2 linked regions of the Noviherbaspirillum saxi genome follow. The protein of the gene in region 1 binds, or shares a complex with, the protein of each later gene. Links are inferred from orthologs where the notes say so. Each region holds a gene or a part of one and is shown in the gene's direction. Other genes may lie near its edges. The genes, in order: uvrA and mfd.

Evidence for each region.
Region 2: the proteins of uvrA (region 1) and mfd are in contact, whole or in part, in a crystal structure (PDB 4DFC), measured with the Escherichia coli proteins. The link is inferred for Noviherbaspirillum saxi from one-to-one orthologs.

Annotation. Positions count from the first base shown.
Region 1 is NZ_QYUO01000001.1:3,173,241-3,186,805, forward strand. The notes cover bases 6,664-10,076. They hold uvrA (excinuclease ABC subunit UvrA), read left to right. Parts: upstream 6,664-7,023; coding sequence 7,024-9,876; downstream 9,877-10,076. Other genes in these bases: D3871_RS15030 (MFS transporter), read right to left, coding at 6,664-6,877; D3871_RS15040 (acylphosphatase), read left to right, coding at 9,899-10,076. Outside these bases: D3871_RS15005 (metallophosphoesterase family protein), read right to left, coding at 1-525; D3871_RS15010 (diacylglycerol/lipid kinase family protein), read right to left, coding at 522-1,493; D3871_RS15015 (HDOD domain-containing protein), read right to left, coding at 1,615-3,081; D3871_RS15020 (putative bifunctional diguanylate cyclase/phosphodiesterase), read right to left, coding at 3,147-4,865; ssb (single-stranded DNA-binding protein), read right to left, coding at 5,102-5,611; more of D3871_RS15030, read right to left, coding at 5,684-6,663; more of D3871_RS15040, read left to right, coding at 10,077-10,177; D3871_RS15045 (AEC family transporter), read right to left, coding at 10,197-11,105; D3871_RS15050 (alpha/beta hydrolase), read right to left, coding at 11,206-12,093; D3871_RS15055 (monovalent cation:proton antiporter family protein), read right to left, coding at 12,178-13,565. UniProt on the Escherichia coli protein: The UvrABC repair system catalyzes the recognition and processing of DNA lesions. UvrA is an ATPase and a DNA-binding protein. A damage recognition complex composed of 2 UvrA and 2 UvrB subunits scans DNA for abnormalities.
Region 2 is NZ_QYUO01000001.1:1,874,909-1,892,205, forward strand. What follows is about bases 5,828-9,814. They hold mfd (transcription-repair coupling factor), read left to right. Parts: upstream 5,828-6,170; coding sequence 6,171-9,614; downstream 9,615-9,814. Other genes in these bases: ispD (2-C-methyl-D-erythritol 4-phosphate cytidylyltransferase), read right to left, coding at 5,828-5,994; serB (phosphoserine phosphatase SerB), read left to right, coding at 9,639-9,814. Outside these bases: D3871_RS08685 (ABC transporter substrate-binding protein), read right to left, coding at 1-813; D3871_RS08690 (ABC transporter ATP-binding protein), read right to left, coding at 860-1,615; D3871_RS08695 (MarR family winged helix-turn-helix transcriptional regulator), read right to left, coding at 1,803-2,273; D3871_RS08700 (flavin-dependent oxidoreductase), read left to right, coding at 2,640-3,872; D3871_RS08705 (hotdog fold thioesterase), read left to right, coding at 3,984-4,409; D3871_RS08710 (hypothetical protein), read left to right, coding at 4,570-4,770; ispF (2-C-methyl-D-erythritol 2,4-cyclodiphosphate synthase), read right to left, coding at 4,802-5,299; more of ispD, read right to left, coding at 5,296-5,827; more of serB, read left to right, coding at 9,815-10,487; D3871_RS08735 (DUF4870 family protein), read left to right, coding at 10,527-10,889; D3871_RS08740 (cystathionine beta-lyase), read right to left, coding at 10,965-12,155; D3871_RS08745 (hypothetical protein), read right to left, coding at 12,177-12,668; 30S ribosomal protein S12 methylthiotransferase RimO, read right to left, coding at 12,668-14,035; D3871_RS08760 (hypothetical protein), read left to right, coding at 14,911-15,435; D3871_RS08765 (hypothetical protein), read left to right, coding at 15,536-16,339; polyhydroxyalkanoate synthesis repressor PhaR, read right to left, coding at 16,701-17,258. UniProt on the Escherichia coli protein: Couples transcription and DNA repair by recognizing RNA polymerase (RNAP) stalled at DNA lesions. Mediates ATP-dependent release of RNAP and its truncated transcript from the DNA, and recruitment of nucleotide excision repair machinery to the damaged site.

The DNA of each region.
Region 1 (13,565 bases):
AAACGCCTGGGCGGCATCGCCTGCACCGATGAGAATTTCATGGAGGTCTTCCGGCCATGCGGTATGCAGCGGCTGGTGCGCGCATGCGATGCGCAAAGGCTCGGTATCGGATGCGGGAATCTGGCTTGCCAATGCCGAGAGCTGCGAGATATCGAGTCTGCCGCGGGTATGGCGCAAGGGAGTGGTGCTGTCCAGGGCAAGAATTACCATATCGCTGCCGGCCCATATCTGATGTGATTTTCCAAACGCTTCGCAATAATTGCGATAAGGCCATGCTGTCCGTGCGAAGACATTAAAAAGCGGAATATCGTGATTTCCCGGAATCACAAGTACTGCCGGAGCACTGAGCGTATCAAGAAACTGACGTGCACTTTGAAACTCATGCTTGCGGGCACGTTGGGTGACATCACCAGACACAATCACGACATCGGGTTGCAAGCGTTGAAGCGCCTTGCGCAATGCCTCGACGACAAACGGAATCTCAGTGCCAAAATGGGTATCGGAAAGGTGGGCAATAATACTCATTCGCCTTCCTTTGCGATGACGCCATTCGTCTGCGGCACGATGACTCCTAGCGCATGCCGTGCCACGCGGAACGATAAGGGAGTCGCGCAACGCACGATTTCGCCATCGACCACCACATCGACATGCCGCCTGCGCGTTTCGGTATCGAATGCATCCGTGCAAAAGGTTTCCAAATGCGGATCGCTCGCCAGATTACGAAACGCGCCGCGCAGCAAGAGCCGCAGCATGTCAAGACGTCCGGTGGGCCGCAACACGAATACGGCTAGCCTGTCTTCCGGCGTCGCGCCGGCAAGGTCGGTATCGAGCTTGGAAAGCTGCAGCAGATTATTGGCGACGAATACCATCGAAGTTTTTCGCAGCAGCGATTCATTGCCTATCTGCAGCTGCACGCCGAATGGGCGCACCCCGCTCAGCAATGAAAACAGTGCTGACAGCACAGCTACCACCCGGAAACGCCCGAAGCGCGCCTTGTCTTCTTCGCGGTTGCGTATGAGCTTGCTGTACAGGCCGAAGCTGGCATTGTTTAAAAACAGTTTGCCGTTCACATAGCCGACGGACACTTGTGCAATATCCCCTGCCAGCAGCAGTTTTGCCGCCGCGTCCGGATCTTCCGGAATCCCAAGATCACGCGCGAAATAATTGAAGGTCCCAGCGGGGATGATTCCAAGCGGAACCCGATATTCACAACAGAGCGATGCGATCGTATTGACAGTGCCGTCACCACCGGCAGCAACGACAATCCCACCCGTCTGACTGGCGTTGAGCACCGCTTTGCGGCCGACTTCAAGTAGCTTTTGGCCAGAGGCCACCTCGACGATCGTGCATGGATAGTCAAGTGCAGACAACGCCTGTTCGATCCGGCTACGCGTCATTTGCGCAGCGGTTCCGCCGGCGCCAGCATTCAGAATAACGGTGATGGAAGTGTGTTGCAGCGTAACTACGGCTTGCTGAGATAGCGGTCCAGTCATTGCAATCGGTGTCCGCCGGCTGGCTTACAGGGATAAGAATGGCGTTAGCTTGCTTTCAATCCTCTCGCCGCGCATTGATTACCGTCATGGATATCCGCGGGCCGATTGCCGCATTCCGATATCAGAGAATCTTGCGCGCCCAGGCCGGCTCCGGTTGCCGGCGCTGCTCAAGTGCATGCATGACCAGGGTCCGCAATTCGTTCAAGGGCGCGATTTCAGCCTGTTCGATCTTGCTGGGTGGCTTGGTCATATCCCAGTCGCCATAAATGAAACCGACCGGACGTCGATTGACGGTCAGCGGCAGCACCATGAAACTGCGCACGGTCGGCAACGCATCCTTCCACCAGCGCGGCACCTTGCTGATAAATGCGGCGTCCTGCGCATTCTCGACAAAGATCATTTTGTCGTTCGCCAGTGCCGCATGAAACACATCCGGCTGGTAGGCATCGCCGAACACCAGGCGTGGCAGCAACTCTTGCACACCGTCGCCAAAACACATGTTGGCGGCGTATTGCGATTGCTCCTGATTACGCAGAAACGCAATCGTGCGGCTAAAGCTCAGGCCCTGATAAACGGTTTCCAGAGCCATCGTCATGACCTGGCCGGAACTGGTCGACTGCAATGCGTCGCGCATGTCCGCCACCCCGCGCGCCAGACGCGCCGCCGCGTCGGCCGGCTTGCCGACGATCGGTGCCGCCGGCTCCTTGTGTTCCGTATTGCTTCGTCGCTGCGTACGAACGACGACGGAATCTTCGGACGCAGCCGTTTTTTGCGCATTCTCCAGCGCAAGCAGCATCTGTCCGGATTCAAGACCCAACATATCGGCGTAGTCACTGGTCAGATCGGCCAGTATTTCTTCTATATCTCCGTTGTCGGAAGTCAGTGCATCGGCACAGCGCGATGATACGGTCGCAATCGCAGCAAGCCAGTCCTTATGGTCCAGCGGCTCTCCGATCGGCTTGGGCGGCATGTCTTGCAGGGTATCCACTACTGCAGCAGGCAAGCCCCAATGCTGAGCCGCGTGCCGGCCGATATCGTCGAACCGCAATCCGAGAATTTCGCGTGCCGCTTCATTCTCATCGGCCCCAGTGCGAACGCTATACTCCTGCACCAGGTGCCAGCGATCCGACAGATAGAAAGTCGCCATCATGCGGCCGAGCGAATGCAGCATCGAGCAGACCACGGCTTCTTCCGCATCGCGTGTATTCGCGGACGACGCCATCTGTCGCGCGATGTGCCCTGCCAGCACCGACTTTTCCATCTCGACGCGTGCATTTGCCGATTCGGACGAAGCGGCGGACAAGCCGTCGACCAGCTTCAATCCGAGCGCAAGATGGCCGATCGCCTCGGTGCCCAGCACGATGACGGCTTTGGAAACGGTATTGATACCCTGCCCGAACACCGAATACATCGCGCTATTGGCCAAACGCAATACCTTTTGCGTAAGCGCCGGATCCTGCAGCACGGTGCGGGTCATATTGAACTCGCGATCGTCATCGCCGCGCATGGCGCCGATGATGGCGCTGACCACCTTGGAAAAACCGGGCAGATCGCCGCGCTGGCGCACGCGCGACCAAAGCAGTTCCATGGTTTTTTCCGCACTGACCGGGCCGGTATTTGAAAAGGCATGCATGCAGTCGGTCTCGCTCTACTCTATTGTGCAGCGGTTAGCGCAGGACTTGCCTGCTCGGCCTTGAGCAAGGCAATGATTTCATCGGGCACCAGGGGACGCCCTGTGTGGTATCCCTGGATCAGGCCGCAGCCGTGCGCGGCGAGAAAATCGAGCTGTTCCTGGTTTTCGACGCCTTCGGCAACGGTGTTCAGATTCAGATGGCTGGCAAGGCTGAGCACGACATTGCAAATGGCCACGTCCTTGACAGAGCTGGGCAAATCCTTGATGAATGCGCGATCGATCTTGAGCGTGGCGATCGGGAAGCGTTTGAGGTAGGCGAGCGATGAATATCCGGTTCCAAAGTCGTCAATCGCGATGCGCACATTACGCGATGTCATCGCGGTCAGCAGGGCTTCGGCATGCTCCGGGTCGGACATCAGGATTCCTTCGGTAATTTCGAGCAGCAGCTGCTCACCGCTCAATCCGGAAAGCTGCATCGCCTCGTCCATGATGTCGAGGAATTGATCGTTGCGGAACTGGCGCGGACTGACGTTGACCGACACATACAATGGCCGCCGCGCGACTTCTTCGAAGCGCCTGATCTGCACGCATGCCGCCTTCAGCGCCCATGCGCCCAGCAGGTTGATCAAGCCATTGCTTTCCGCCATCGGGATGAACTGGGCCGGCGACACCAAACCTTGTCCCGGACGACTCCAGCGCATCAAGGCTTCGAAGCCCATGATCTGACGGCTGCGCGCATCGACGATGGGCTGGTAATGCAGCAGGAATTCGCCATCGCGCACGGCCTGGAACATCGCCGCTTCCATCGACACATCGTGTTCCGGCTGCGTGAATTTCTCGTGGTTATAAACCACGCAGCGCGCCTTGCCGGTTTCCTTGGCACGGTACATCGCGGTGTCGGCATGGGCCAGTAATTTGACTTCACTATCGCCGTGCTCGGGAAAGACGGCTGCGCCGATCGAGGTGCCGACGTACAGCGTGTGCCCCTGGATCTCGAACGGCAGCTGCATTGTTGAAATCATGCGGCGTCCAATGATCTGGATTTCTGCCTCGGAGACCGCGCCGGGCAGGACCGCGACAAATTCGTCGCCACCGACACGCGCCAGCGTATCGACATCGCGCAGTGTCTCGGACAGTCTCATTGCGGCAACGCGCAGCAAGGCGTCGCCAACAGGATGGCCCAGCGCATCGTTGACCTTCTTGAAACCGTCCAGATCCAGCGCGACAACGGAAAAGCCGCGGCCAGTGCGGCGCGACTGTGCGATCGCCATGCGGATCCGGTCCGACAGCAGCGAACGATTGGGTAAACCGGTCAACGCATCATGCGTAGCCATGTGGCGCAATCGTTCTTCTGTGGCTTGCTGGCCGGAGATGTCGCGGCCGACGGCCAGCAATTCCTGCTCTCCCGGTCCAGCTTCATAGGCCATGACTTGCAGCTCGATCCACAGCGCGTTACCCAGGGTCTTGATGCGCACATTGGTCTTGCTGGGCTGGCTGGAACCCGCCGCTTGTGCAATCACGGCATCGATGGCCGGGCGGTCGACAGCAAGCACGAAAGCGTTCAAGACCTGCCCTACCAGTTTTTCACCGGGACAGATAAGTTCGGTCGCGCGCCTGCTTGCGTAAATGATGGTCCCGTGTACGCTTAACCGGAATACCGCATCGCCGGCAGCCTCCATGAGGCTGTCCAACTGCGTTTTTGCAGTAGTTTCAGTCCGGTCTTGACGAGTGGAAAACATTGTCAGAAGCTTATCTCAGATAAAGGCTCGGCTGTGGGCAAGGTTTTTCGGCCGACAAAGCCGCCGCTCCGCCAGCGACTTCAGGCATCTTAGCAAATTGTAGTAGGGAAATTAACGCTTGATCCAAATGTTAGAGAAGAAAATGCAGAAAAAGAATCAAAGCCATGATTTTTCAACAAAAAAGCCCCGAGGTCAGACTTCGGGGCTTTCTTTATTTGCGAGGTTTGCGGCAAAAATCAGAACGGGATATCGTCATCCATGTCGCTGAAGTTCGGCGCCGGGCGCGATGCGCCGCGCGCGGCTCCGCCGCCGCCTGCGCCCGCGCCTGCACCGGCGGAACTCTGGCGCGGCGCCGGGGCGCTGCTGCCGTAATCGTCATCCATCGGTGCGCCGGCACCGCCGCCCATTCCCTGGCGGCTTCCCAGCATCTGCATCGTGTCGGCGATGATTTCAGTCGTATAGCGCTCCACGCCATCCTTGTCGGTCCATTTGCGTGTTTGCAAACGGCCTTCGACATAAATCTGCGAGCCTTTTTTCAGGTACTGGCCGGCGATTTCCGCGAGCTTGCGGTAAAACGTGATCCGGTGCCATTCGGTGAGTTCCTTCTTTTCGCCGGAGTTCTTGTCTTTCCAGCTTTCGGTGGTCGCAACCGCAATATTGGTGACGGCGTCGCCGTTCGGCATGTAACGCGTTTCCGGATCGCGTCCCAGATTGCCGACGATGATGACCTTGTTGACCGATGCCATAAATTTCTCCTCAAGCTGACTCAATAGTGATCGTGGTGCCACAACGGCGATGCGCAGGCGGTGCTTGGCGCATCAGGCTGCCGCGACAGCCGCCGCCCTCCGCGGCAGGTTCTTCATGCTGGTGGCAATTATAAGCCAGACAACTGTCAGCGCCGCGCCAAGTACGAACACGGAAGACGGTCCGGCATGCTGCTTCAACCATCCGCCGAGCGCGCCGCCGCAAAACAGTCCGAGCGCCTGCAGCGTGTTGTATACGCCAAGCGCCGATCCCTTGGCCGCCGGCGGCGCGATGCGCGACACCAGAGACGGCTGACAGGCTTCAAGGATATTGAACGAAACGAAGAAGGCAAGCAAGAGCAAGACCAGTACCGACCAGTGCATCGCCGGCTGCGCCATGAACAGCCACAGGCCAAGCTGGACCAGGAGCATCAGGGCAATGGCACCGACGAACACCTGTTTCATCATGCCGCGCCGTTCGCCGGCAAACACTGGCGGCAGCATCAGGGCGAACGAGGCAAGCACCACCGGCAGGTAGACTTTCCAGTGGGCGGCAATCGGCAAGCCGGCGTAATCGACCAGTGCGGCGGGCACGACGACAAACATGGCCATCTGCGTCACATGCAGCGCGAATACGCCGTAATTGAGCCGCATCAGTTCGCCGTTGGCGAGTATCCGTGAGAACGGTACGCGTTCCACGATTTTTAACTTCGGGGCCGGCGGAACGATATAGATCACGATGCCGATCGCGAGCACCGACAGGATGCCGGTCAACGCAAACAGTCCGCCCATGCCGATCAAGTCATACATGACCGGGGCGGCGATCAGTGAAACGGCAAACGTCAGGCCAATCGATCCGCCCACCATCGCCATCGCCTTGGTGCGATGCTCATCCCGCGTCGTATCGGCGATGAAGGCGGTCACGGCAGCCGAAATCGCGCCTGCCCCCTGGATTGCACGACCGACAATGACCCATGCCAGCGTGGTCGAGGCAGCAGCGATAAACGAGCCAATCGCAAACAAGACCAGCCCGATGATGATGATGCGCTTGCGTCCGTATTTATCGGATGCCGCGCCAAACGGAATCTGGCCGAAAGACTGGGTCAGGCCGTAAATACCCATTGCCACTCCGACCATGGTCGCGCTGTCACCGCCCGGCAGGGTTTTGGCATGCACCGCAAAGACGGGCAGGATCAGGAACATGCCCAGCATGCGCAACGCGAAAATCGACGCCAATGACAGACTGGCACGAATTTCGTTAGAGGACATGCGGGTGCCGAGATCATCGGCGGAAGTGGTGGCTGATATGGTGCTCACGGCGGGGGATCCAGAGGATACGGCGGACTTTAAAACCCGTTATAGTATCAGGTTGACCCGTACAAAGCGCCGAAATGGCCGCACGTTGAAAGCAGTTCATGGAAGAAATAAGAATTCGCGGTGCCCGCACCCACAACCTGAAGAACATCAATCTCGAATTACCCCGCAATCAGCTGATTGTGATCACCGGCCTGTCCGGATCGGGTAAATCCTCGCTGGCGTTCGACACGCTGTATGCGGAAGGCCAGCGCCGCTACGTGGAATCGCTGTCGGCGTATGCGCGCCAATTCCTGCAGCTGATGGAAAAGCCCGATGTCGACTTGATCGAAGGCTTGTCGCCGGCAATCTCGATCGAGCAGAAAGCGACTTCGCACAATCCCCGTTCGACGGTCGGTACCGTGACTGAAATCCACGATTACCTGCGCCTGCTGTACGCGCGAGTCGGCACACCTTATTGCCCTGACCACCCGGAAAATGCGTTGGCCGCGCAATCGGTGTCGCAAATGGTCGATGCGGTTCTCGCCATGCCGGAAGACACCAAGCTGATGATCCTGGCGCCGGTCGTGGCCAATCGCAAGGGCGAGCATGTCGATCTGTTTGAAGCGATGCAGGCACAGGGCTTCGTGCGCTTTCGTATCCAGAGCGGCACCCATACCGCCAGGATCTATGAAATCGACGACCTGCCGAAGCTGAAAAAAACCGAAAAGCACACCATCGACGTCGTGATCGACCGCATCAAGGTCAAGGCCGATGTCAAGCAGCGTCTGGCAGAAAGCTTCGAAACCGCGTTGCGCCTGGCCGAAGGCCGGGCGATTGCGCTGGAAATGGATAGCGGCAAGGAGCACCTGTATTCGAACAAGTTCGCCTGCAACACCTGCGGCTATTCGCTGCAGGAACTGGAGCCGCGCCTGTTCTCGTTCAATAATCCGATGGGCGCCTGCCCGGAATGCGACGGCTTGGGCCACATCGAATTCTTCGACCCCAAGCGCATCGTCGCCTTCCCCAACCTGTCGCTGGCCAGCGGCGCGGTAAAAGGCTGGGACCGGCGCAACCAGTTCTACTTCCAGATGCTGTCGAATCTGGCCGAGCACTATAACTTCGACGTCGACACGCCCTTCGAGAAATTGGCCGACTCGGCGCAGCAGGTTGTGCTGTACGGCTCGGGCCGGCAGACAGTGCCATTTACCTATGTGAACGAACGCGGCCGCGCGGTGGTGCGCGAGCATACGTTTGAAGGCGTGGTCAACAACCTGCAGCGCCGCTATCGCGAAACCGATTCGATGGCGGTCAAGGAAGAACTGGCAAAGTTCATCAACCAGAAGCAATGCCCGACCTGCGACGGCGCACGCTTGCGCGTCGAAGCGCGCTATGTCAAGGTCGGCAACGGCAAGCAGGAACGGTCGATCTATGAAATCGCATCGACGCCCTTGCGCGAAACGCTGGAGTTCTTTGAAAAACTCAAGCTGACCGGCGCGAAAAAGGAAATCGCCGACCGTATCATCAAGGAAATCGTGTCGCGCCTGAAGTTTCTCAACAATGTGGGCCTCGACTACCTGTCGCTGGAGCGCAGCGCCGATACGCTGTCCGGCGGCGAAGCGCAGCGCATCCGGCTGGCGTCGCAGATCGGCTCCGGCCTGACCGGCGTGATGTATGTGCTGGACGAGCCGTCGATCGGCCTGCATCAGCGCGACAATGACCGGTTGATTGCCACGCTCAAGCACTTGCGCGATATCGGCAACAGCGTGCTGGTGGTCGAACACGACGAAGATGCGATCCGCTGCGCCGACTATGTGGTCGACATGGGGATCGGCGCCGGCGTGCATGGCGGTGAAGTGATCGCGCGCGGCCCGCTGCAGGACATCCTCAAGAGCAAGAAGTCGCTGACCGCGAAATACCTCAATGGCACACTGGCGATCAACGTGCCGAAGAAGCGCACTGCCGCAGATCCCGAACGTCAGTTGATGATCACCGGCGCGTCCGGCAACAATCTCCGGAACGTTTCGCTGGAGTTGCCGGTCGGTCTGCTTACCTGCGTGACCGGCGTCTCGGGTTCAGGAAAATCGACGCTGATCAACGACACCCTGCATCACGCGGCCGCGCGTCATTTGTATGGCTCGCAGGCAGAGCCGTCGCCGTACGAGTCGATTTCCGGCCTCGAGCATTTCGACAAGGTGATCGCGGTCGACCAGGCGCCGATCGGGCGCACACCGCGCTCCAACCCGGCGACCTATACCGGCGTGTTCACGCCTATCCGCGATCTGTTCTCCACCGTGCCGATGGCCAAGGAGCGCGGCTACTCGGCCGGGCGCTTTTCATTCAACGTCAAGGGCGGACGCTGCGAAGCCTGCCAGGGCGATGGCGTACTGAAGGTCGAAATGCACTTCCTGCCCGACGTGTATGTGCCTTGCGATGTCTGCCACGGCAAGCGCTACAACCGCGAAACGCTGGAAGTGCATTACAAGGGCAAGAGCATCCATGAAGTGCTGGAGATGACGGTCGAGGAAGCACATGAATTCTTCAAGCCGGTCCCGGTCGTCGCACGCAAGCTGCAGACGCTGCTCGATGTCGGCCTTGGCTATATACGCCTCGGACAGAGCGCGACCACGCTGTCGGGCGGCGAAGCGCAACGCGTGAAGCTGTCGCTGGAACTGTCCAAACGCGATACCGGCCGCACGCTGTATATCCTGGACGAACCGACCACCGGTCTGCATTTCCACGACATCGATCTGCTGCTGAAAGTGATTCACCGTCTGCGCGATCAGGGCAACACAGTGGTGATCATCGAACACAATCTGGACGTGATCAAGACTGCCGACTGGATCGTGGATCTGGGACCGGAAGGCGGCGCCGGCGGCGGGCAGATCATTGCCAGCGGCACGCCAGAAGTTGTAGCGAAAACGGCGGCCAGCTTTACCGGCAAGTATCTGGCACCGATGCTGAAAAAGAAATAACGCGATTGCGGCGGAGACGGACATGGCGATACATTTGCGGATCAGCGGCGTGGTACAGGGAGTCGGATATCGCGCCTCGTTCGAGGCGCAAGCGCGTCGCCTGCATTTGGCCGGCTGGGTCCGCAATCGCGTCGATGGCTCGGTCGAAGCGATGGTCGACGGCCCGACCGAAGCCATCGATCGGATCATCGCATGGTCGCGGCGTGGTCCGTCGCAGGCGCACGTTAGCGGCGTACAGGTAACGGCTGCGGAAGACGCCGCATTGATACCGGGACGCTTTGACGTGTTGCCGACCGCTTGAAATATAGGCCGGCTCCGCATCAAGCCGGCAAACCCATCCATAGTCCGACCGGCACGAATGCCAGTGCCGCCAGATTCCCCAGTAAAACGATGGACGCCACCTTGTCCGGCTCCTGCTTGTACTGCTCGGCCACCATGAAGCAGAATACCGCCGGCGGCAGCGATGCGAACAGATACATCTGACCGCGCTGCATCGGGTCGAGCTGCATGACCTGATCGAGCAGCCAGGCAACGACCAGTCCGCCCAGCGGGCAGACAATCGCGCCGACCAATCCGATATGCCAGCTTTTGAAGTTGACATCGAGCATGCGTACACCCAGTGCGAACAACATGATCGGGATACAGGCGTCGCCCAGCATTTTCAGCGCCTGCATCAGCGGTGTCGGCAAGGCGATGCGGAAGATGGCAAAGATCATGCCGACTGCCATCGCCAGCATCATTGGACTGACCAGGAATTTCCAGAACGGAGTGTGATAACTGCGGCCGCTTTCGATGATCTTGATCCCGACCGAAAAGTAGATCAGATTGCATGCCATGAAGAGTGCGACAGCGGCCGGCAGCCCCGATGTGCCGAAGGCCAGCACGGCAAGCGGCAAACCCATGTTGCCGCAATTGTTGTACATCATCGGAGGAACGAAGCTGCGCACATCGTAGCCCAGCAGGCGCGCCACCGGCCATGCAATCAATCCGGAGCCGAGCGAAATCAGCACTCCGGCGAGTATCAGCATGCCGCTGTTCGCAAGGTCGAAATCCTTCGCGGCCAGCGCGGTAAACACGAGCAGCGGACACAAGACATCCATGCTGACCCGGTTGACCGACCCCATGTCGGATCTGACGCGTTCACCCCGAAGCCGCGCATATCCATAGCCGACAGCGATGATGATAAAGACCGGCAAGATGATGCCAAGGATGCGCTCGAACACTTGCATGGGAAATCTTTCAATGAGCTATCCCGGCATTTTAACGAGAGTTCGTCGTTCGCGTTTTCCTGTAGGCAAGTCGCCATACCTTGTCAGCAAGCAGTGCGATTCATCGCTTGACTGCTATGCCCTTATCGTTGCTCACAACGAATTGCTCGATCCGGTCGAGTGTCGGCGCAAGCAGGCGCAAGGGGCGCGACAAGCTAGCCAGCAGTGTGACATGACCGGTCTTGTCGAAATACTCTTCAGTGACATCGATTCCCGCCGCACGCAGTGTGCGCGCCATGCCGCCTGTATTGCGCTCCGGATTGACCACATCGTCTTTGCCCGGCGCTATCAGCAAGGCCGGCGACGCGGACGCCGTCACATGCCTGACCGGTTGTGAATCCGGCGGCGTATTCGGGTGAAAAAATACCGGCTTTACCGCCGGATTCTCGATCGGCAGGAAATCATAAGGACCGGCAAGGCCTATCCAGCCGTGCAACGCCGAAGGGGTCAGTTTGTGGATAGCCAGCAATCGGTGGTCAAGCGCCACCATGGCGGCGTTGTAGGCGCCTGCACTATGCCCCATGACATACACACGTTGCGGATCACCACCGTAGCGGGCGCTTTCCCGTATCGCCCAGGCAACCGCGGCGGCACAGTCTTCCAGGAAGGCTGGATAGCGTACTTCCGGATAAAGCCGGTAATCGGCGATGACGGCAACCATCCCGCGCGAAGCCAGCGCCTCGCCGACAAATTCATATTCGCTGCGGTTGCCGCTGTTCCAGCTGCCGCCGTAAAAAAACACCACGACCGGCGCTGGCTTCGCGGCATCGCGCGGCGCATAGATGTCAAGACGCTGCCGCTCATGCTCGCCGTAGGCGAGATCGCCGGCTTTTCGATAGGAATGACTGGGCGTCAGCGCATTGAGCGTCTGGAGCGGACTGCAGGCGGCCACAGCGCCCGCCAGCAGAACGACGGCAACGCTAAGGTAAAGCAGTTTTGAGAGAGTCATGGAAAATGGCAGCTGGCATGTTCGGGAGTCTTGTCACGTGTATATACGTGCCGATATCCGGATACGGATGCATCCCGCACTCGCCTACTTCAGCAAACGCTCTTCTGCCCGTGCCACGCCATCGGTGGTTCCGCGCAGCACCACAATGTCCCCGGCCTGCAATATGGTGTCCGGCTTGACCTCGATGCGGCTCTTGCCGCGCCGTATGATCGTGACTTCCGCGCCGACTTCGGCCAGTCGGGACGCGCTGAGCGCCTTGCCAATCGCTTTCGCGCCGTCGGTCAGCGTGACCGAATGCAGGCGCACATGCAAATGTTCGTCATCGTCGGGCGCATCGCTGGCGCCATGGAAATAGCCGCGCAGCGAAGCGTACCGCTCGTCGCGCGCAGCCTGCACCCGGTGCACGACGCGGCGCAGCGGCACGCCCAGCATGACGAGCGCATGCGAAGCCAGCATCAGACTGCCTTCGATTGCTTCTGGCACCACTTCCGCCGCGCCGGCTTCACGCAGTTTGTCAAGATCGCTATCATCGTGGCTGCGCACGATGACCGGCAGCTCGGGTGCCAGTTCATGCGCGAAATGCAATACCTTCAGTGCCGATGGCGTGCTGGCATAAGTCACGACCAGGGCCGCGGCGCGGTGGATGCCGGCAGCTACCAAGCTTTCGCGTCGGGACGCATCGCCATAAGACACATTGGCGCCGGCGGCCTGCGCCTCACGCACGCGGTCCGGATCCAGGTCTAGCGCATGGTAGGCAATGCCTTCTTCTTCCAGCAATTTGGCAAGGCTTTGACCGCTGCGGCCGAAACCGGCGATCAATACATGCTTTTGCGTCGTCATGGTGCGCGTCGCAATCTGGGTCAGCGCCAGCGACTGCATCATCCATTCATTGGCCGACAGTTTCATCACGATGGCATCGGACTTGGCGATGATGAAAGGTGCGGTCAGCATCGACAACACCATGGACGCCAGAATCAACTGGATGATCAGCGGGTCCATCAACTGCAGGCCGCCTGCCTGGTTCAGCAGCACGAAGCCGAATTCGCCGGCTTGCGCCAGCCCGAGGCCGGTTCGCAGGGAAACTCCGGTAGAGGCTCCGGTCAATTTCGCCAGCGCCGCGATCAAGGCGAACTTGAGCATTACCGGGCCGGTCAGCAGCAGCAAGACCAGCCACCAGTTTTCCAGCACCAGCTTGATATTGAGCAGCATGCCGACGGTGATGAAAAAAAGGCCGAGCAATACATCGCGAAACGGCTTGATGTCTTCTTCCACCTGGTGCTTGTATTCGGTCTCGGAGATCAGCATGCCGGCGACGAATGCACCCAGCGCCAGCGACAGGCCGGCTTTTTCGGTAATCCAGGCAGCACCGAGCGTGATGAACAACAGGTTCAGCATGAACAGTTCCTGCGAGCGCCGCTTAACGACGATACGGAACCAGCCGCGCATCAGCTGTTGGCCGATCACCAGCAGCA
Region 2 (17,297 bases), 1.3 Mb from region 1 along the record:
CAACGCTTCGGGCATGACGGCGAGTCCGGCGACGACGAAAGAACCTTCCACATCCTTGCCGCCAATACGGATCAGGTCGCGCGACGCGGCGCCGTGGGTCTGGTAAATCTTGCCCTTATATCCACGCTCGACGATGGCTTTGTGCGGCATTGCGGAACCGCTTCCCGATGCGCCCAGCAGGATGGCGTCCGGCTTGGCTGACACAATCTTCAAGGCTTGCGCGGTGACGCTGGTATCGGCCCGGGCGAAGCGTTCGGTGGCGACGGATTTCAGCCCCGCCTTGTTAGCGAGTTCGGTAAACGATCGCAACCAGGTTTCGCCATAAGCATCGGAATAACCAAGATAGGCATAGGTTTGCACACCCTGCTTTTTCATGTGCTCGATGACCGCGCTCGCCATCAGTGGCGTCGATTGCGCAACACGGAATGTCCATCCGCCCCTTCCTTCGGGAAGATCGACCGGTGAGGTGGAAATCTGCACGGTACTGCCTTCGGCGGCTACGTCTGCCAGTGCCACCGACGCCGGTGTGGCGGTGGAACCGACGATGACATCCACCTTGTCTTCAGTGATGAAGCGACGGCCGTTCTTTGCCGATTGCGTGGTGTCGGAGGCGTCGTCCAGCATGATCAGCTTGACCTTTTCTCCGCCTATCGTATCGGGCCATAAAGAGATACCGTTCCTGGTGGGGATGCCTAGCCCCGACGCCGGGCCGGTCAATGGCAGGCTTACCCCGATCGTGATGTCGGCGTGCGCATGCGCTGCGGCCAGCGCCGTCACGACGGCCGCAAGCAGAGGTTTGAACGATGCTTTCATGAAGTCTCCTTTGTTGGTCAAATGGGTGGACGCTGTAATTGCTTTTTTATGATGCCGGTGCCAGCGGCTTTTTCGAAAAACCGAGATAGGTTTCGATCACACGCGGATCGTTCGCCAACTCGGTCGCCGGACCTTCCATGGAAATATTTCCGGTTTCGAGCACGTAGCCGTAATCGGAAACTTGCAGTGCGGCGCGCGCATTCTGTTCGATCAAGAGGGTCGCCACGCCGGTGATGCGCAGCCGGCTGATGATATGGAAGATTTCCTTGACGATCAGTGGCGCAAGACCGAGGCTGGGTTCATCGAGCATCAGGAGACTCGGCCGCGCCATCAGGGCTCGTCCTACCGCCAGCATCTGCCGCTCGCCGCCGGATAGCGTGCCGGCATCCTGCTTCGCCCTTTCCTTCAAACGCGGAAACAGCTCGTACACGGTTTCAAGCTGGTCCATGTAATGCTTTTCACCCGCCTTCTTGCGCGGATAGGCGCCAAGATGCAGATTGTCCTGGACGCTCATCGTGGCAAACAACTCTCTCGTTTCGGGGACCAGGCTCATGCCTTGCACGACCCTGGACTCGACCGCCACGTCGGACAGCTCCAGATTCAAAAAGCGAATACTGCCCTGCGTCGCGCCGATGGGCGGCAGGTTTCCCATGATGGCATTGAGCGTCGTCGACTTGCCGGCTCCGTTGGGACCGATTACCGATACGATCTGGCCAGGAGCAACTTTCAGGTTGATGCCATGAACCGCCTCGACCTTGCCGTAACGAACATGCAAATCGCTGACTTCCAGAATTGGCTGCATCGTATTTCCCTGTCGATTGCGTGACGCCTGAGAAAAAAGCCGCAGCCATGACCGGGCGAATTGCAAGCCCGGCCGCTACAGCGGTAGCGTCGACAATATTGTTATGTTGAATAACAGTTCTTCACTATAAATAGGTCGCACGGCTTATGCAAGCGTCTTCGCCGCGCTCCTCAGATCCGGCCTGCATTCAGCGATCCTCTTCCCTCAGGCCTATCTTGCGCAGCAAGGACTTCAGCTGCTGCTTCTCGCTTGCGCTGAGTGCGCTGGAAATGCGGCTGTCATGGTTTTCGACGGCCTTCTTGTAACGCTTGAGCTGTTTCTGGCCTTCCTTTGTAAGGTGCAGGTTGTACGAACGCCTGTCTCCGGAAGCCTGGCGTTCGACCAGTCCGCTGGCCTCGAAGCGATCGATAATGGAGACGACGCCGGAGCGCGCAATACCCATCACCTCCGCCAACCTGGTTTGCGAGATGCCGGGATTGTTGCCGATGATGACGAGCGATGAAAAACGCTGCGGCGTAATATCTTCGGCAGCCAGCGATGCGGCAAAATCCTCATAAATCGAGAGTTGCGCGCGGCGTACCGCGTATCCCACCAGGTCGTCCAGGATGTCGTAGTTGATCCCTTCTATCCTGGCGTTGAAATGCACCTGGTTCTCCATGGATTCCGTTTTCCGACTGTTCGACAAATCATTCCCCTTCCGTAATGTCCGGCAATTCAGTCATGCTGCATGCCGCGTCCTTCGTCAGTGCAGCCTTGCGTTTGCAGCAATTGTAACGGCTGCTGCCGAAGTGCTGTCTGTTTGTGGGGAGACGCACGCTATCCGGCTGCCATGGATTGCATCAATGCATCGGGCCAAAGTAACGCCTTCATTCTTGTGTTCTGTAAAATAACTGTTATATAGTATAACAATTCACACTGAAGATATTGACCATTCGATCTTCGCCGTTTCCAACAGTATCGGCAGGATTACGTCGCGGTTTTATCCTTCCTGAAATACATCCCCATTTACTCCAAGGAGACAATCATGAAAGTAGCAATTGCCGGAGCCGGCATCGGCGGTCTGACGCTGGGCCTCATGCTTCATGAACGCGGAATCGAGGTGGAGATATTCGAAGCAGTCAACGAAATCAAGCCTTTGGGCGTAGGCATCAACCTGTTGCCGCACGCCAGCCAGCAGCTGTTGCAACTTGGCCTTGAGAAATGTCTCGCCGAAAAAGGTATCGAAACCTCGATGCTGGCCTACTTCAACAAGTTCGGTCAGGAGATCTGGCGTGAACCGCGCGGGCGTGCCGCCGGGTACCCTTTTCCCCAGTTCTCCATTCCTCGCGGCGAATTGCAGATGGCCCTGCTGGATATGGCGGTTCAACGCATAGGTGCTTCACGCATTCATGCGGGGCATGCCTTCAGTTCTTTTGAGCAAGCCACGGACAAAGTGGTGTCGCGCTTCCTGCGCCGCAAGGACAATTCTGTTGTGGAAGTCGAGAGCGATGTGCTCGTGGGAGCAGACGGCATTCATTCCTCGGTGCGTCGCTTTCTCTATCCGACCGGTGACGAAGCGCGCTTTTCCGGACGCATGCTGTGGCGTGCGGTTACCGAAAGCGAGCCGTATATGGATGGACGCAGCATGTTCATGGCCGGCCACCAGGACCAGAAGTTTGTCTGTTATCCGATCTCTGAACCCATGCGCAAAAACGGCCGTTCCCTGATCAACTGGATTGCCGAATTGCGCGTTCCCAATGGCGAATTGCCCAAAACCGACTGGAACCGAAAGGTCGATAAATCGGTGTTCGAGCAACCTTTTCAAAGCTGGAAATGGGACTGGATCGATGTACCGGCAGTGATCAACGGCGCCAGCGAAATTTATGAATTCCCGCTGGTGGACCGTGATCCACTGCCGCGCTGGACCTTCGGGCGTGTCACTCTGCTGGGCGATGCCGCGCATCCCATGTATCCGATTGGCTCCAATGGCAGCGCCCAAGCTATACTCGATGCGCGCTATCTTTCCGACTGCCTGTCGGCAGATCCGAATACGCCATATGCACTGCGCGAATATGAAGCCGAACGGCTGCCGCGTACCGCTGGAATCGTGTTACGCAATCGCATGAACGGTCCGGAGCAAGTCATGCAATTGGCGGAGGAGCGCGCGCCAAACGGATTCCGCCATGTCAACGACGTGATTTCTCAGGACACGCTGGAAGCGATGTCATTGCGTTACAAACGTCTCGCCGGGTTCGACAAGGATTCGCTCAAGGCGTGATCACACGTATTTGCAAAACATGCGATCCGTCATATTCTGTGCCTATGGAAAAATGAATGGAGGTGCGAACGGCATGCATTGCTTCGTATCGACTATTGCAAAGGATGAAAGATGACGATCTGGAAAACAAATTTCGATCTCCAGAGCTTGAGTAAAAGCCATATCGGGACGGCAATTGAGCATCTCGGCATTGAATTTACCGACTTTGGCGAAAACTGGCTTGAAGCAAGGATGCCGGTGGACAAGCGCACCATACAGCCGTTCGGTATTCTGCACGGCGGCGCTTCGGTATTGCTGGCGGAAACGCTGGGCAGCGCTGCAAGCAACCTGTCGATAGACAGCGAGACGCATTACGCCGTGGGTCTGGATATCAACGCCAACCATGTGCGGGCGGTACGTGAAGGATACGTCACTGCCAAAGCCCAACCTATTCATCTGGGGCGTTCGACCCAGGTCTGGCAAATCATGATTTACGATGGGGCGCAGCGGCTGAGCTGTGTCGCGCGACTGACCATGTCGATACTGGAGCGCAAATAAGAGCAAGACGTGTCGCCGCCTCGCCTGCTCCCCGCCTGAACTTCCGCAATTTGCATCAATCTATCTGGACAACCCCCGTCGACGCCCAATTGCCTGGCGGGAATTGATTGGTGTACAAAATCGGCTCGATACAATTTGCCGATAGATATCAGGAGGCGATATGAGCGTTACGCCATCGTCGGGCACACCCGGCAAGCCAGAAAATCACTTGAAGCCCGGCGACGAAGCACTTGCCGGCACTCCCGGCACGGGAGAAGACCTTTGTCCGGATTGCAGCGGCAGCGGGAAATTGCGCGATGGTACGGAATGCCCGACCTGTGAAGGCAGCGGTCGCATTACGCAAGGGATAGGCGGCGGCTGACGCCGCTGCCGATGCGTCGCTCAGCGGGTAGTCATACGTCACTGGCGCGATATACCAGCGCGACCGCCTCGGCGGCAATGCCTTCTTCACGCCCCAGGTAGCCCAATTTTTCATTGGTCTTGGCCTTGATGTTGACCTGTGCGGCACTGATGCCGAGCGCTTCCGCAACATTGGCCGCCATGCGAGCAATATGCGGCGCCATCTTCGGTGCCTGCGCGATGATGGTCGCATCGATATTGCCGACTGCGTAACCAGTCTCTGCCACGCGTTTGCCTGCTTCACGCAGCAGTACCTGCGAATCCGCGCCGGCAAACCTCGCATCCGTATCCGGAAAGTGCTTGCCGATATCGCCCAGTCCTGCAGCCCCCAGCAGCGCATCGGTAATTGCATGCAGCAAGACATCGGCATCCGAATGCCCGAGCAGTCCGGTTGCATGGGGTATGGTCACACCGCCGATGATCAGTGTGCGTCCCGGCACCAGCGCGTGGCAATCGTAGCCTTGTCCGATACGGAATGGAGGAACGGTCATGGATTTCCTTTCAAATGCAGTTCGGCCAACGCCACATCATGCGGCAGCGTAACCTTGAAATTGCGCGGACTGCCCTCCACCAGTTTCGGCCGGTAGCCGAGCGCCTCGATCGCGCTCGCCTCGTCGGTAACGTTGGCGGCAGTTTCAAGCGCCGTGCGCAGCAACGCATAGCGGAACATCTGAGGCGTTTGCGCTGCCCACAGAAAGTCGCGCGGCACGGTGACCTCGGCGCGTGCCTGCGCATCGCTACGCTTGATGGTATCGACCACCGGCAAGGCGAGCAGGCCGCCGATCTCGTCGTTTTCCAATGCGGTGACAAGCCGGTCGATCAGTTCGGCGCCAAGCCCGGGACGGGCCGCGTCGTGCACCAGCACCCAATCGTTGTCGGCGATGCGATCACGGATCGCTTGCAGGCCGTTCAGCACCGACGCATGCCGCGTCGCGCCGCCATTGCGCAGCACGGTGACTTTTCCTGCGAGCGTATTTCCTTCGCTTGTCACTTCATCGATATAGCCATCCTCGGCGCTGACGACGACATAGGTATGCGCGATGGCCGGATGTGCGGCAAACGTGTCGAGAACATGCCGCAGCATGGGCTTGCCCGCCAAAGGCATGTACTGCTTGGGAAAATCGGCTCCCATGCGCGCGCCGACGCCGGCGGCGGGAATCAGGGCATAGTAACGAGATGACATCATTTGAGCAGGTATCCGGCCGGCCATGCGCAATGTGATAGCAGAGTCACAGCGCGGCCACGGCCGGAGCGAGGGCCTTGGTTTATAATCTCGGCATATTTTCTCACAGTCGAAGTCCGTCGCCTTGCCTGGCAAGCCGACGGCTTCGGCCATTCTGACATTCCAGATGTCGTCCGCAGATGACGTTCGATCTTAAAAAATCCCTTCCCAAACCCGGTCACCGCTTCGCCCTGCCGGCCGTTCACGGCTCTGCAGACGCATTTGCGCTGGCGCAGGCCGCCGTCGAACTGAAGTCGCGGCAGCGGTTGCTGGCCATTGTGGTCGCCAATGCAACCGATGCCCAGCGCCTGCTCGTTGAAATTCCCTGGTTCGGCGGCAAGGATGCCGACTTGCGCTGCCATTTGCTGCCCGATTGGGAAACCCTGCCATACGATGCGTTCTCTCCGCACCAGGACCTGGTCTCGGAACGGCTCGCCACGCTGCATGAAGTCAGCAGCGGCCAGTGCGATGTACTGATCGTTCCAGCGACGACTGCGCTGCTGCGCATGGCGCCGCCATCCTTTCTTGCGGCCTACACCTTCTTCTTCAAAAAGGGCGAAACGCTGGACGAAGCCCGGCTGAAGACGCAACTTACGCTGGCCGGCTATACCCATGTCACCCAGGTCATGTCGCCTGGCGAGTATTCCGTACGTGGCGGCCTGATTGACCTGTTCCCGATGGGTTCGGCCTTGCCCTACCGGCTGGACTTGTTCGGCGACACCATAGAAACCATTCGCACCTTCGATGCCGATACCCAGCGTTCGCTGTATCCGGTGCATGAGGTGCGTCTGCTGCCGGGCCGCGAATTTCCGATGGACGAAGCTGCCCGCACCGCATTTCGCAGCCGCTGGCGCGAAGAATTCGAAGGCGATCCGTCAAAGTCCTCGATTTACAAGGATATCGGGAACGGCATTGCTTCCGCCGGCATCGAGTACTACCTGCCGCTGTTCTTCGACGAGACGGCAACCCTGTTCCAATATCTGCCGCAAGACGCGACATTCGCGCTGGTCGGCGATATCGAGGCATCGATCAAGCGGTTCTGGAACGATACGCAATCGCGCTATAAATTTCTGAAAGCCGACCGCGAGAGGCCGCTCTTGCCGCCGGAGAGGCTGTTCCTGACCGATCAGGACTTCTTTACGCTTGCCAAGCCCTATGGCCGTTGGGTGATCCAGCACGACGATGTGGCATCCGAACTGTCGGCTCCGATCCCGAATATCGCGGTCAACCGCCGAGTCGATGACCCCCTGGTCAATTTGCGCTCCTACCTGCTGCAGACCGGCAAGCGGGTAATGATTTGCGCCGACTCCAACGGCCGGCGCGAAACGCTTCAGCAATACTTCGACGAATACGATCTGCCGCTCGCGCCATGCGAGGGCTTTAACGATTTTGCAGCGTCGTCGGCCAAGCTCGTGCTGTCGGTCGCTCCGCTGCAGGCGGGTTTCGAGCTCGGTCCCGAACTCGGCGACCTGGCTTTCATTACCGAGACCGAGCTGTATGCCGGCTCGGGCCGACGCGCAGGACGCAGGAAGCAGGAAGCGGTCACCCAGGTCGAATATATGGTGCGCGACCTGTCCGAGCTCAAGATCGGCGATCCGGTCGTGCATGTCAATCACGGCATCGGCCGCTACATGGGACTGATCGGCATGGACCTGGGTGAAGGCGAAGCCGAGTTCCTGCATCTGGAATATGCGAAGGAAACCAAGCTCTACGTTCCGGTATCGCAGCTGCATGTGATTTCGCGTTACTCCGGCGCCTCGCCCGACGAGGCGCCGCTACACAGCCTGGGTTCAGGCCAGTGGGAAAAGGCCAAGAAAAAGGCGGCCCAGCAGGTACGCGATACCGCCGCCGAACTGCTGAATCTGTATGCCCGCCGCGCGGCCCGCCAAGGTCACGCATTCGAGTACTCGGCCCGCGACTACGAAGCGTTTGCGGAGAGCTTTGGTTTCGAAGAAACGCCGGACCAGAGTGCCGCCATCACTGCAGTGATCAAGGACATGGCCGGCGGCAAACCGATGGATCGCCTGATTTGTGGCGACGTCGGCTTCGGCAAGACGGAAGTGGCATTACGCGCGGCTTTCGTCGCGGTCATGGGCGGCAAGCAAGTCGCCATCCTGGCACCGACCACCTTGCTCGCCGAGCAACATGCGCAGACCTTCGCCGACCGCTTTGCTGACTGGCCGGTCAAGATCGCGGAGCTATCGCGCTTCCGCACCGGCAAGGAAGTCACTCAGGCAATCAAGGGCATGTCCGAAGGCACGGTCGACATCGTGATCGGTACGCACAAGCTCTTGTCCAACGACGTGAAATTTTCACGCCTGGGCCTGGTCATCATCGATGAAGAACATCGCTTTGGCGTCCGTCAGAAAGAAGCGTTGAAAGCCCTGCGCGCCGAAGTCGATGTGTTGACGCTGACCGCGACGCCGATTCCACGCACGCTGGGCATGGCGCTGGAAGGCTTGCGGGATTTTTCGGTGATCGCTACCGCGCCGCAAAAGCGTCTTGCGATCAAAACCTTTGTGCGCTCGGAAGACGATTCGGTGGTGCGCGAAGCCTGCCTGCGCGAACTCAAGCGCGGCGGCCAGGTTTACTTCCTGCACAACGAGGTCGAGACCATCCTCAACCGCAAGGCCATGCTCGAAGGCTTGCTGCCGGAAGCCCGGGTGGCCGTCGCGCACGGTCAGATGCACGAGCGCGACCTGGAAAAAGTGATGCGCGACTTCGTGTCCCAGCGTTTCAACATCCTGCTGTGCACGACGATCATCGAAACCGGTATCGACGTCCCGACCGCCAACACCATCATCATGCACAGGTCCGACAAGTTCGGTCTGGCTCAGTTGCACCAGTTGCGCGGCCGTGTCGGCCGTTCCCACCACCAGGCCTATGCCTATCTGCTGGTCCATGACGTGCAGGGTTTGACCAAGCAGGCACAGCGCCGGCTGGACGCGATCCAGCAGATGGAAGAGCTCGGCAGCGGATTCTATCTGGCGATGCATGACCTGGAAATCCGCGGCGCCGGCGAAGTGCTGGGCGAAAGCCAGTCCGGCGAAATGCAGGAGATCGGCTTCCAGTTATATTCGGACATGCTCAACGAGGCGGTGCGCTCGCTCAAGAACGGCAAGGAGCCGGATCTGGCCGCGCCTTTGTCCACCACCACCGAAATCAACCTGCACGTCCCTGCCCTGCTGCCGCAGGATTATTGCGGCGACGTGCATGAACGCCTGTCGCTGTATAAACGGTTGGCCAATTGTCAGACGCAGAACACGATCGACGACTTGCAGGAAGAATTGATCGACCGCTTCGGCAAGATGCCGGAACCGGCGAAGGCATTGATAGAAACCCACAGACTACGGATTTCTGCCGTCCCGGCCGGCATCATCAAGATCGACGCGCATGCCGAATCCGCCGTGCTGCAGTTCTGTCCCAATCCGCCCATCGAAGCGATGCGCATTATCGAACTGGTGCAAAAGAACCGCCAGGTCAAGCTGAACGGACAAGACAAATTGCGCATCACCGCGAACATGCCCGACCTGGCCGCCCGGGTCGCGCAGGTGAAGGCAACGATCCGTACGCTAGTAGGCTGAATTGTTAACTTTTGAATTTTTCCAATGAATCTTATTCTTCAGGGCTTGCCCGGTACTCCTATTGCCCTCGCCGTCGAACATGTTGCAAAACTCGTCGAGAGCAAACGCTGGATCCAACTCGATGGCAATGCCTATCGCTGCGAAGACGTGCAGTATTCGGATGCCTTGAAAGCACAGGTCGATGCGGAATGCCTGGCAGCGGGTATCGATTACGCCTTTACCGCACCGGGACGCAAGCTGAGCGACTTCAAACTGGTGGCGATGGACATGGATTCGACCGTCATCACGATCGAGTGCATAGACGAAATCGCCGACATGCAGGGACTGAAGCCCCAGGTTGCCGAAATCACCGAGGCAGCGATGCGCGGCGAGATCGAATTCCGTGAAAGCCTGACGCGCCGCGTCGCCTTGCTCAAGGGTCTGGATGCAGGTGCCTTGCAAAAGGTGTATGACGAACGCCTGAAACTGTCTCCGGGCGCGGAGCGCATGCTGGAAACAGTGAAGGCAGCTGGCCTGAAAACCTTGCTGGTGTCCGGTGGATTCACTTTCTTTACCGATCGCATGAAGACGCGGCTCGGGCTCGACTACACTCATTCCAATGTTCTGGAAATTGCTGATGGCAAACTAACCGGACGCGTAGTCGGAGGAATCGTGGATGCTGACGAGAAAAAAGCGACTGTTGAACGCGTTTGTGCCGAGCTGGGCTGCACCCCGAAACAGGCGATTGTCATGGGTGACGGCGCCAATGATTTGAAGATGATGGGAATTTCCGGCCTGTCCGTGGCCTTCCGCGCCAAGCCTGTTGTCCGTGCGCAAGCCGATGTTGCCTTGAATTTTGTTGGTTTGGACGGAATCTTATCCCTGTTCGAATGATCTTTTTATAAATGATTGTTCATTGAATAAGGAAGATTCATGACCCAGGAACTCGTATTCGACAGCAAGCTACACGCCACCAAGAATTTGGCGTGGTGGCTATACATTCTTCACGGCCTCAGTTTCGTGTTTTCTCTGGGCGCCTTTTCGTGGATTCCGCTCATCATCAATTACGTCAAGAAAGAAGACGCTGCCGGTACGTTTGTCGAAAGCCATCATCGCTGGCAGATTCGCTCATTCTGGTGGTATCTGTTCTGGATGGTGCTCGGCGGCATCCTGTTCCTGACAATCGTCGGCATACCGATCGCGTGGTTGGTCTGGACCGGCGCGTGGGTGTGGAAAGCCTATCGATTGATCAAGGGGCTGCTCGACCTGAACGATAACAAGGCAATGCAGATATAGGCTAGAAAAACTTGCAGGAATGCGTTGAATCGAGCACAGGCCGCATCATCGATGCGGCCTGAATGGCGATCGATATCAGGACCGGCTTAGCGATTCAAACGCCTGCTCGATATCGGCGATCAGGTCCACCGGGTCTTCCAGGCCGATATTGAAACGCACGAGTTGCCCGCTGCCCTGCCAGTTGCGGCGCATGCCCTGGATGCGATAGGGTACGCACAGGCTGGCCGCACCGCCCCAGCTGAATCCGATCTTGAAAAGCTTCAGGCTATCGACGAAACGATCGGTCTGCTCTTCGCTATAGCGTTCATCGAACACCACCGAGAACAAACCGCCGGCACCGGTAAAGTCGCGCTTCCAGATTGCATGTCCGGGACAATCCTCGAACGCCGGATGCAGTACGCGGCCGATCTCCGGACGTGCCTTCAACCAGGAAGCCACCTTGCGCGCCGCCGCGTCGTGTGCATCGAAGCGCAGCTTCATGGTCGGCAATCCGCGCAGCACCAGGTAGGTATCGTCACCGCTGACGCCGAATCCGACACGCATATGGGCCATTTCAATGCGATGCATCAGTTCGCGGTCGCGCGTGATCACAGCGCCCATCAGCACATCCGAACCGCCTGACTGATATTTGGTGAGTGCCTGCATCACGATGTCGACACCGTGATCGAAGGCCTTGAATGCAATGCCTGCGGACCAGGTATTGTCGAGCGCGACATGGATGTCTTGTCCGGTCGCTTTTCTTTCATGCACCGCCGTGCAGATAGCAGGAATATCCGGCACCTCCATCGAGACCGATCCCGGCGCTTCGGTCCAGACCAGTCGAGTGTTCGACTGGATCAGGTCGGCAATGCCAGAGCCGATCAGAGGATCGTAGAAGCGCACGCTGATCCCGAAATCCTGCGACAGCCAGCGTCCCAGCTCGCGGTTGGGGTTATATACATTGTCCGGCAACAGCACATCGTCACCCGACTTGAGCAAGCCAAGATCGACCATCGCAATTGCTGCGAGGCCGCTGGGTGCGAGCAGGCAGTGTGTGCCGCCCTCGATTTCTGCCAGGCGTGCTTCCAGTGTGAAGGTGGTCGGCGTTCCATGCAAGCCATAGGTATAGGCGTTCTTGTCCTGCCAGTTGCGCGAACGCATTGCCGCGACATTCTTGAACAGGACCGTGGATGCATGATGAATCGCAGTCGGGAAAGCGCCGAATCCGGCCGGAGGCACATACTCCGAATGGATAAGAGTGGTCTGTATCGATTTCCGGTCTGTCACGCTTAGCCTTCCCTTATCTGCTTACTGTTTTCCGTTTACGGATTTGCCGCCGGCCGGCGGTTTTTGTGTCGTCTTTTCATCCGCCTTGACGATGCGCAGGCTGAACGGTTTTTTGATCTTCCCGTCAGCCGATTGCCATTCACCGGCCAGCATATCGCCCTGCAGCTTGCCTTCCCACTGTCCTGACACGTCGGTGCCGTTTTCGGATTCCTCCATGAACAGGTCCTCGCCTTCGATTTCGCCTGCAAGCAAGACCTTCAGCGAGCGGCCGAAGTAAAAGTATTCGCCTTCGATCCCCTCTTCCATCTGCTCCTTGTTGCGCAGCGTCGCCTGGATGTCGGCGTCGCCGAGCTTGCCGCGCAAGGCGACCGGTTTCGCAAAGAGCGCCTTGCTGGCAAAGGTTGGCGCAGAAGCGACCTGCTCATTTGCCGCTTGAGAGAGGGGGCCGAGAAGCGCGCCGGAACACGCAATACAGATGGCAGCGATCAGCCTGCCACGCAATGCACGCATCATCAAGCCTCCGCCCACAAGTCGTGCTCGTCGGCCGCCGTGATACGGACATCGACAAATTCGCCGACCTTGAGTTTACGATGCGGCTCGTAAGGCGGCTTGACGTAAACCACGCCATCGATTTCCGGTGCGTCCGCCGCAGTGCGGCCGACGCCTCCGCTCGGACCGACCTCATCCAGCAGCACACGCATGGTCTTCCCTACCTTGGCTTGCAGACGTTTCTTGGAAATGTCTTCCTGCAGTTCCATGACGCGGGCACGACGTTCTTCACGCACTTCTTCGGGAACGGGATTGTCGAGCAGGTTGGCGGTCGCGCCCTCGACCGGCGAATAAGCGAAGCAACCGAGCCGGTCGATTTCGGCTTCCTTCAGGAAGTCGAGCAGGTACTGGAATTCGGCTTCCGTTTCGCCCGGAAATCCGGCAATGAACGTCGAGCGTATCGTCAGGTCAGGACACATGCGGCGCCATGCCTGGATGCGCTCGATATTCTTTTCACCATTGGCGGGACGCTTCATCCTCTTGAGCACGTCGGGATGGGCATGCTGCAGCGGCACGTCCAGATACGGCAATACATGGCCTCCGTTCATCATCGGAATGACGTCGTCGACATGCGGGTATGGATAAACATAATGCAGGCGAACCCAAGCGCCGTATTGCGCAGCCAGTTCTCCCAGCGCGCCGACCAGTTGGGTCATATGCGTACGCACCGGCTTGCCGTTCCAGAAACCCGTGCGGAACTTGACGTCCACGCCGTAGGCACTGGTGTCCTGTGAAATGACCAGCAGTTCCTTGACGCCGGCTTTAAACAGGTTTTCCGCCTCCAGCATTACATCGGCGATCGGCCGCGACACGAGGTCGCCGCGCATCGATGGAATGATGCAGAAACTGCATCGATGGTTGCAGCCCTCGGAAATCTTCAGATAGGCAAAATGCTTGGGAGTGAGCCTCACGCCCTGCGCGGGAACCAGGTCAAGGAATGGATCGTGCGGCTTGGGCAGGTGCTTGTGAACCGCGGCCATGACTTCGCCGACCGCGTGGGGGCCGGTGACTTCGAGGACCTTGGGATGAACACTCTGAATGATGTCATTGCCGGCTGCGTCTTTTTTTGCACCCAGGCAACCAGTCACGATGACCTTGCCGTTTTCGTTCAACGCTTCGCCGATCGCATCGAGCGATTCCTGCACGGCGGCATCGATGAAGCCGCAAGTATTGACGATGACAAGATCAGCGCCGTCGTATGACTTGGCGGTGTCATAACCTTCGGCGCGCAATTGGGTAAGGATCTGTTCGGAGTCGACGAGGGCCTTGGGACAGCCTAGACTGACAAATCCAATCTTCGGCGAAAAATTCTCGTAAGTATTTGTTTGCAAATGCTTTTTCACTTAGTAATCCGTTCTTTTGAGCACAAGATCGCCCAAGAATACAAAACTGTGATTTTAACCCACCCAGCGTCATAGCCTTTGACGCTGGGACTAGATGGGATTTATTCCAGCCTTTTCCTCTAAGAAATATTAGCTGTTTCGTATGTTGTCACTGTGTCTTGGATTTCAGTGTCCGCGTAAACCTGTCCTGATAACACCGAAAAACGAAATACTGGCTGTAAAAACAGTGAGCTAGCATGAAATTAACAGGCTTACATTGGCGGTTTATCAGACAGGTGTCCAGATTTATCAGACAATATGAGCCGCATAAATAATTTAGTTCGGCATCAACCTGAATTGCCTACTATGAATGCTTCCACACGCACTCCAACTGTTGACGCGAATGCTAGGACCGCTCTAGTTACAGCCATTGGCATCATTCTTGGTTTCGCTTTGGCTTTCTTTTACACGTGGAGCCTGAAGGATCCGCCGGCGAATGCCTCACAGGTACAGTCACGCGAGACCAACTCGCCTTCCTCTAAGGCGACAGATCTCCACCCTACGAAGGCAGTCGATCCTGATCAGCCATGGGAACCGGAAGATATCCCAGCTCTTATCGCCTTGTGCTCCGGCATCATCGTTCTTATGTTCTCCCTTTTTCGGTCCCTCTGGCCGCTTGTCCAATCCGAGCTTTACTACAGGAATACAGTGTTGGTGTTTATGCTGGGAATCGTCATCACATTTGGCAGTTCCATTTATGCCGTATTCGTATGAATGTCGAATCAGGCATGATGCCGAACCCATCATTCCAGCGGACGCGCAAAAACAGCGGCGCTTCGCTTGCTTTTTTGCGCGCCGCTAAATTCAAGCGTTAGAGGTCACTCATGGATGCTCTGGAACGCCGCCTAAAGACCATCGAGATTGGCATCGCCGTCGTCGGCCTCCTGGGTTTGGCGTTCGGTGGCTATCAGACCTACCTGACTTACCGACAGCATGCCGAACTACAAGCTCTACGAGCCCTGAACGACGCACAGCTCAAGATCTGCCAAGATTTCGTCGCTACTGCGGCGCATCTGTTCTCCGTTGAAGACCGCAAGTCACTGCGCGCTGAGTATTACAAGTTCTCCGAGATCAAACACGGCCAGGCGCTGGCGCTTCTTGACGCGAACGTTCTCGACAAAGGCGTTGCCGTTCACTCGAAGCTAATTGACGCCTTGGAAGTTCCTGACGGAGAGACCTTTCGGACTCAGGTGCGCTGCACACTTGGCAATGCACCATTTGAACTCGCGCTTGCTTGTCGGAAGATGATTGGCCGGGCATTTCAGAAGGAGTCTGGTGCCGCAGTCGAGCCCATTGATCCAACTTATGTTATGAATTGGAAAGGCACTTGCAAGATAGAACGAAAGTGACCTCTAATCCTTCCATCGAGCGGACGTGCCATAGCAGGCTTTGCCTGCCGCGTCACGCCGCTCATGTCCAACGTTAGCGGCCACCATATCTACAACCAACATGAACGATCAAAAATTATCAGACATTGTCAATCAATCGGGTTTTCCTCTTCAAATTGGAGTCGAACACCACGTTCGGGAAACCGGCGCAAGCCATGGATGGAAAGTGCTTTACACGGAGCACTCATGGAAGAACGCTGCAAATAACACCGATGGATTCATCGACATCGTTTTAGAGGATGAGCACGGAACATCCCTGATGATTGTGGAATGCAAGCGCGTCTTAGAGTCCTCGTGGATATTCCTGAACGCAGACATAAGTGTAAAAAATCGGAGGCATGCTAAGGCATGGGTTACCTGTTACATATCCGGTAATACTGGTTACTTTGGTTGGACAGATTTAGCCCTTGAGCCTAGCTGTCCTGAGTCGCAATACTGCGTAACATTTGGGCAGGATGCAAAGTCAAAGCCTATGCTTGAACGGGTCGGCGCCGAGCTGGTTTTCGCAATCGAAGGCCTAGCGGATGAAGAAAACCCCTTTCACGCTCGCCGCCAAGACTCTATCCGAATATATTTCAGCGTTATTGTTACAACTGCTCATCTTAAGCTTTGTACCTTTGATCCAAAGGAAATTTCCCTAGATGACGGAAAGGTCTCCGCGTCGTCGTTCCAAGACGTCCCATATGTCCGGTTCAGAAAACAACTTTCAACCCAATCATTGAAGCCCAACTTTACAGAAGGATTAGGCCACCTAGTTCGTACCAAAGAGCATACGGTGTTCGTTGTGAACGCCGAGTATTTTTCCGATTTTCTTAAGTCGTTCGAGATAGATGACAGGGTGTTTCGCCGACTTGCCAGCCGCTAACCCTATAGCCGAAGAGACGCTGTGCCATAAAGCCGCGCACCGCCCCGACTTCCACACGTTAGCCAAGCGGCTGCAACTACGCATGCGGCCGCTAACAAAAAGCCTAGGGCAGCATTACGCCTCCTAGGCTTTTTGTGTCTATTTCCGACTTCTGATCCGGCTTATTTCAAGAATCCTACGGGCAGCCGAGCGATACGAAGCCGACTTTCGGAGAAACGGGAGGATTGGACATGACTAAACCGGGTACGAAAGCTTAATCCGCTATTGTACCCCGTCACGCCCCGTTTCCCGGCACCCCCGTAAAGCGAAGGCTTTTCATTCAGGCATCAAGATATTATCAAGGAAGCCTGCGCGCCTACTCTCATTTTTTTGTCTTGTCCGTCGGCGGGAACGGGAAAGAACCGAACATGCTCTTGGTCTGATTCTGCATCTGATCCTGCATCTGCATGAACAGGTTCTTGCTCTGTTCGATGTAGTTGCTCATCATGCCCTGCATCATCGGACCCTGGACGTTCATGAACTGCGTCCACATCTCCTGGGTGAAGGGCTTGCCCTCATAGTATCCCTTGGAGCTTTCCGCGAGCTTGTTCTGGATATCGATAAATGCCTGAATATTCTTTTCCAGATAAGAGCCCATCATCCCCTGCATGGCATGACCATAGTAGCGGATGATTTGCGACAGAGCACCGCTGGAAAACATCGGCGTTCCGTTCGCTTCCTCTTCAAGAATGATCTGCAGAAGAATGCTGCGGGTGAGGTCTTCCTCGGACTTGGCATCGACAACCGTAAATTCTTCATTGTCGAGGACTAATTGCTTTACATCAGCGAGCGTGATGTATGAACTGGTTTGTGTGTCGTACAGACGGCGGTTCGGATACTTCTTGATCAAGCGCTCGGAAAGCTTTTTTGCACTATTCATCGAAAATTCCAGTTATTGCGTCGCAACGCGGCCATGCCC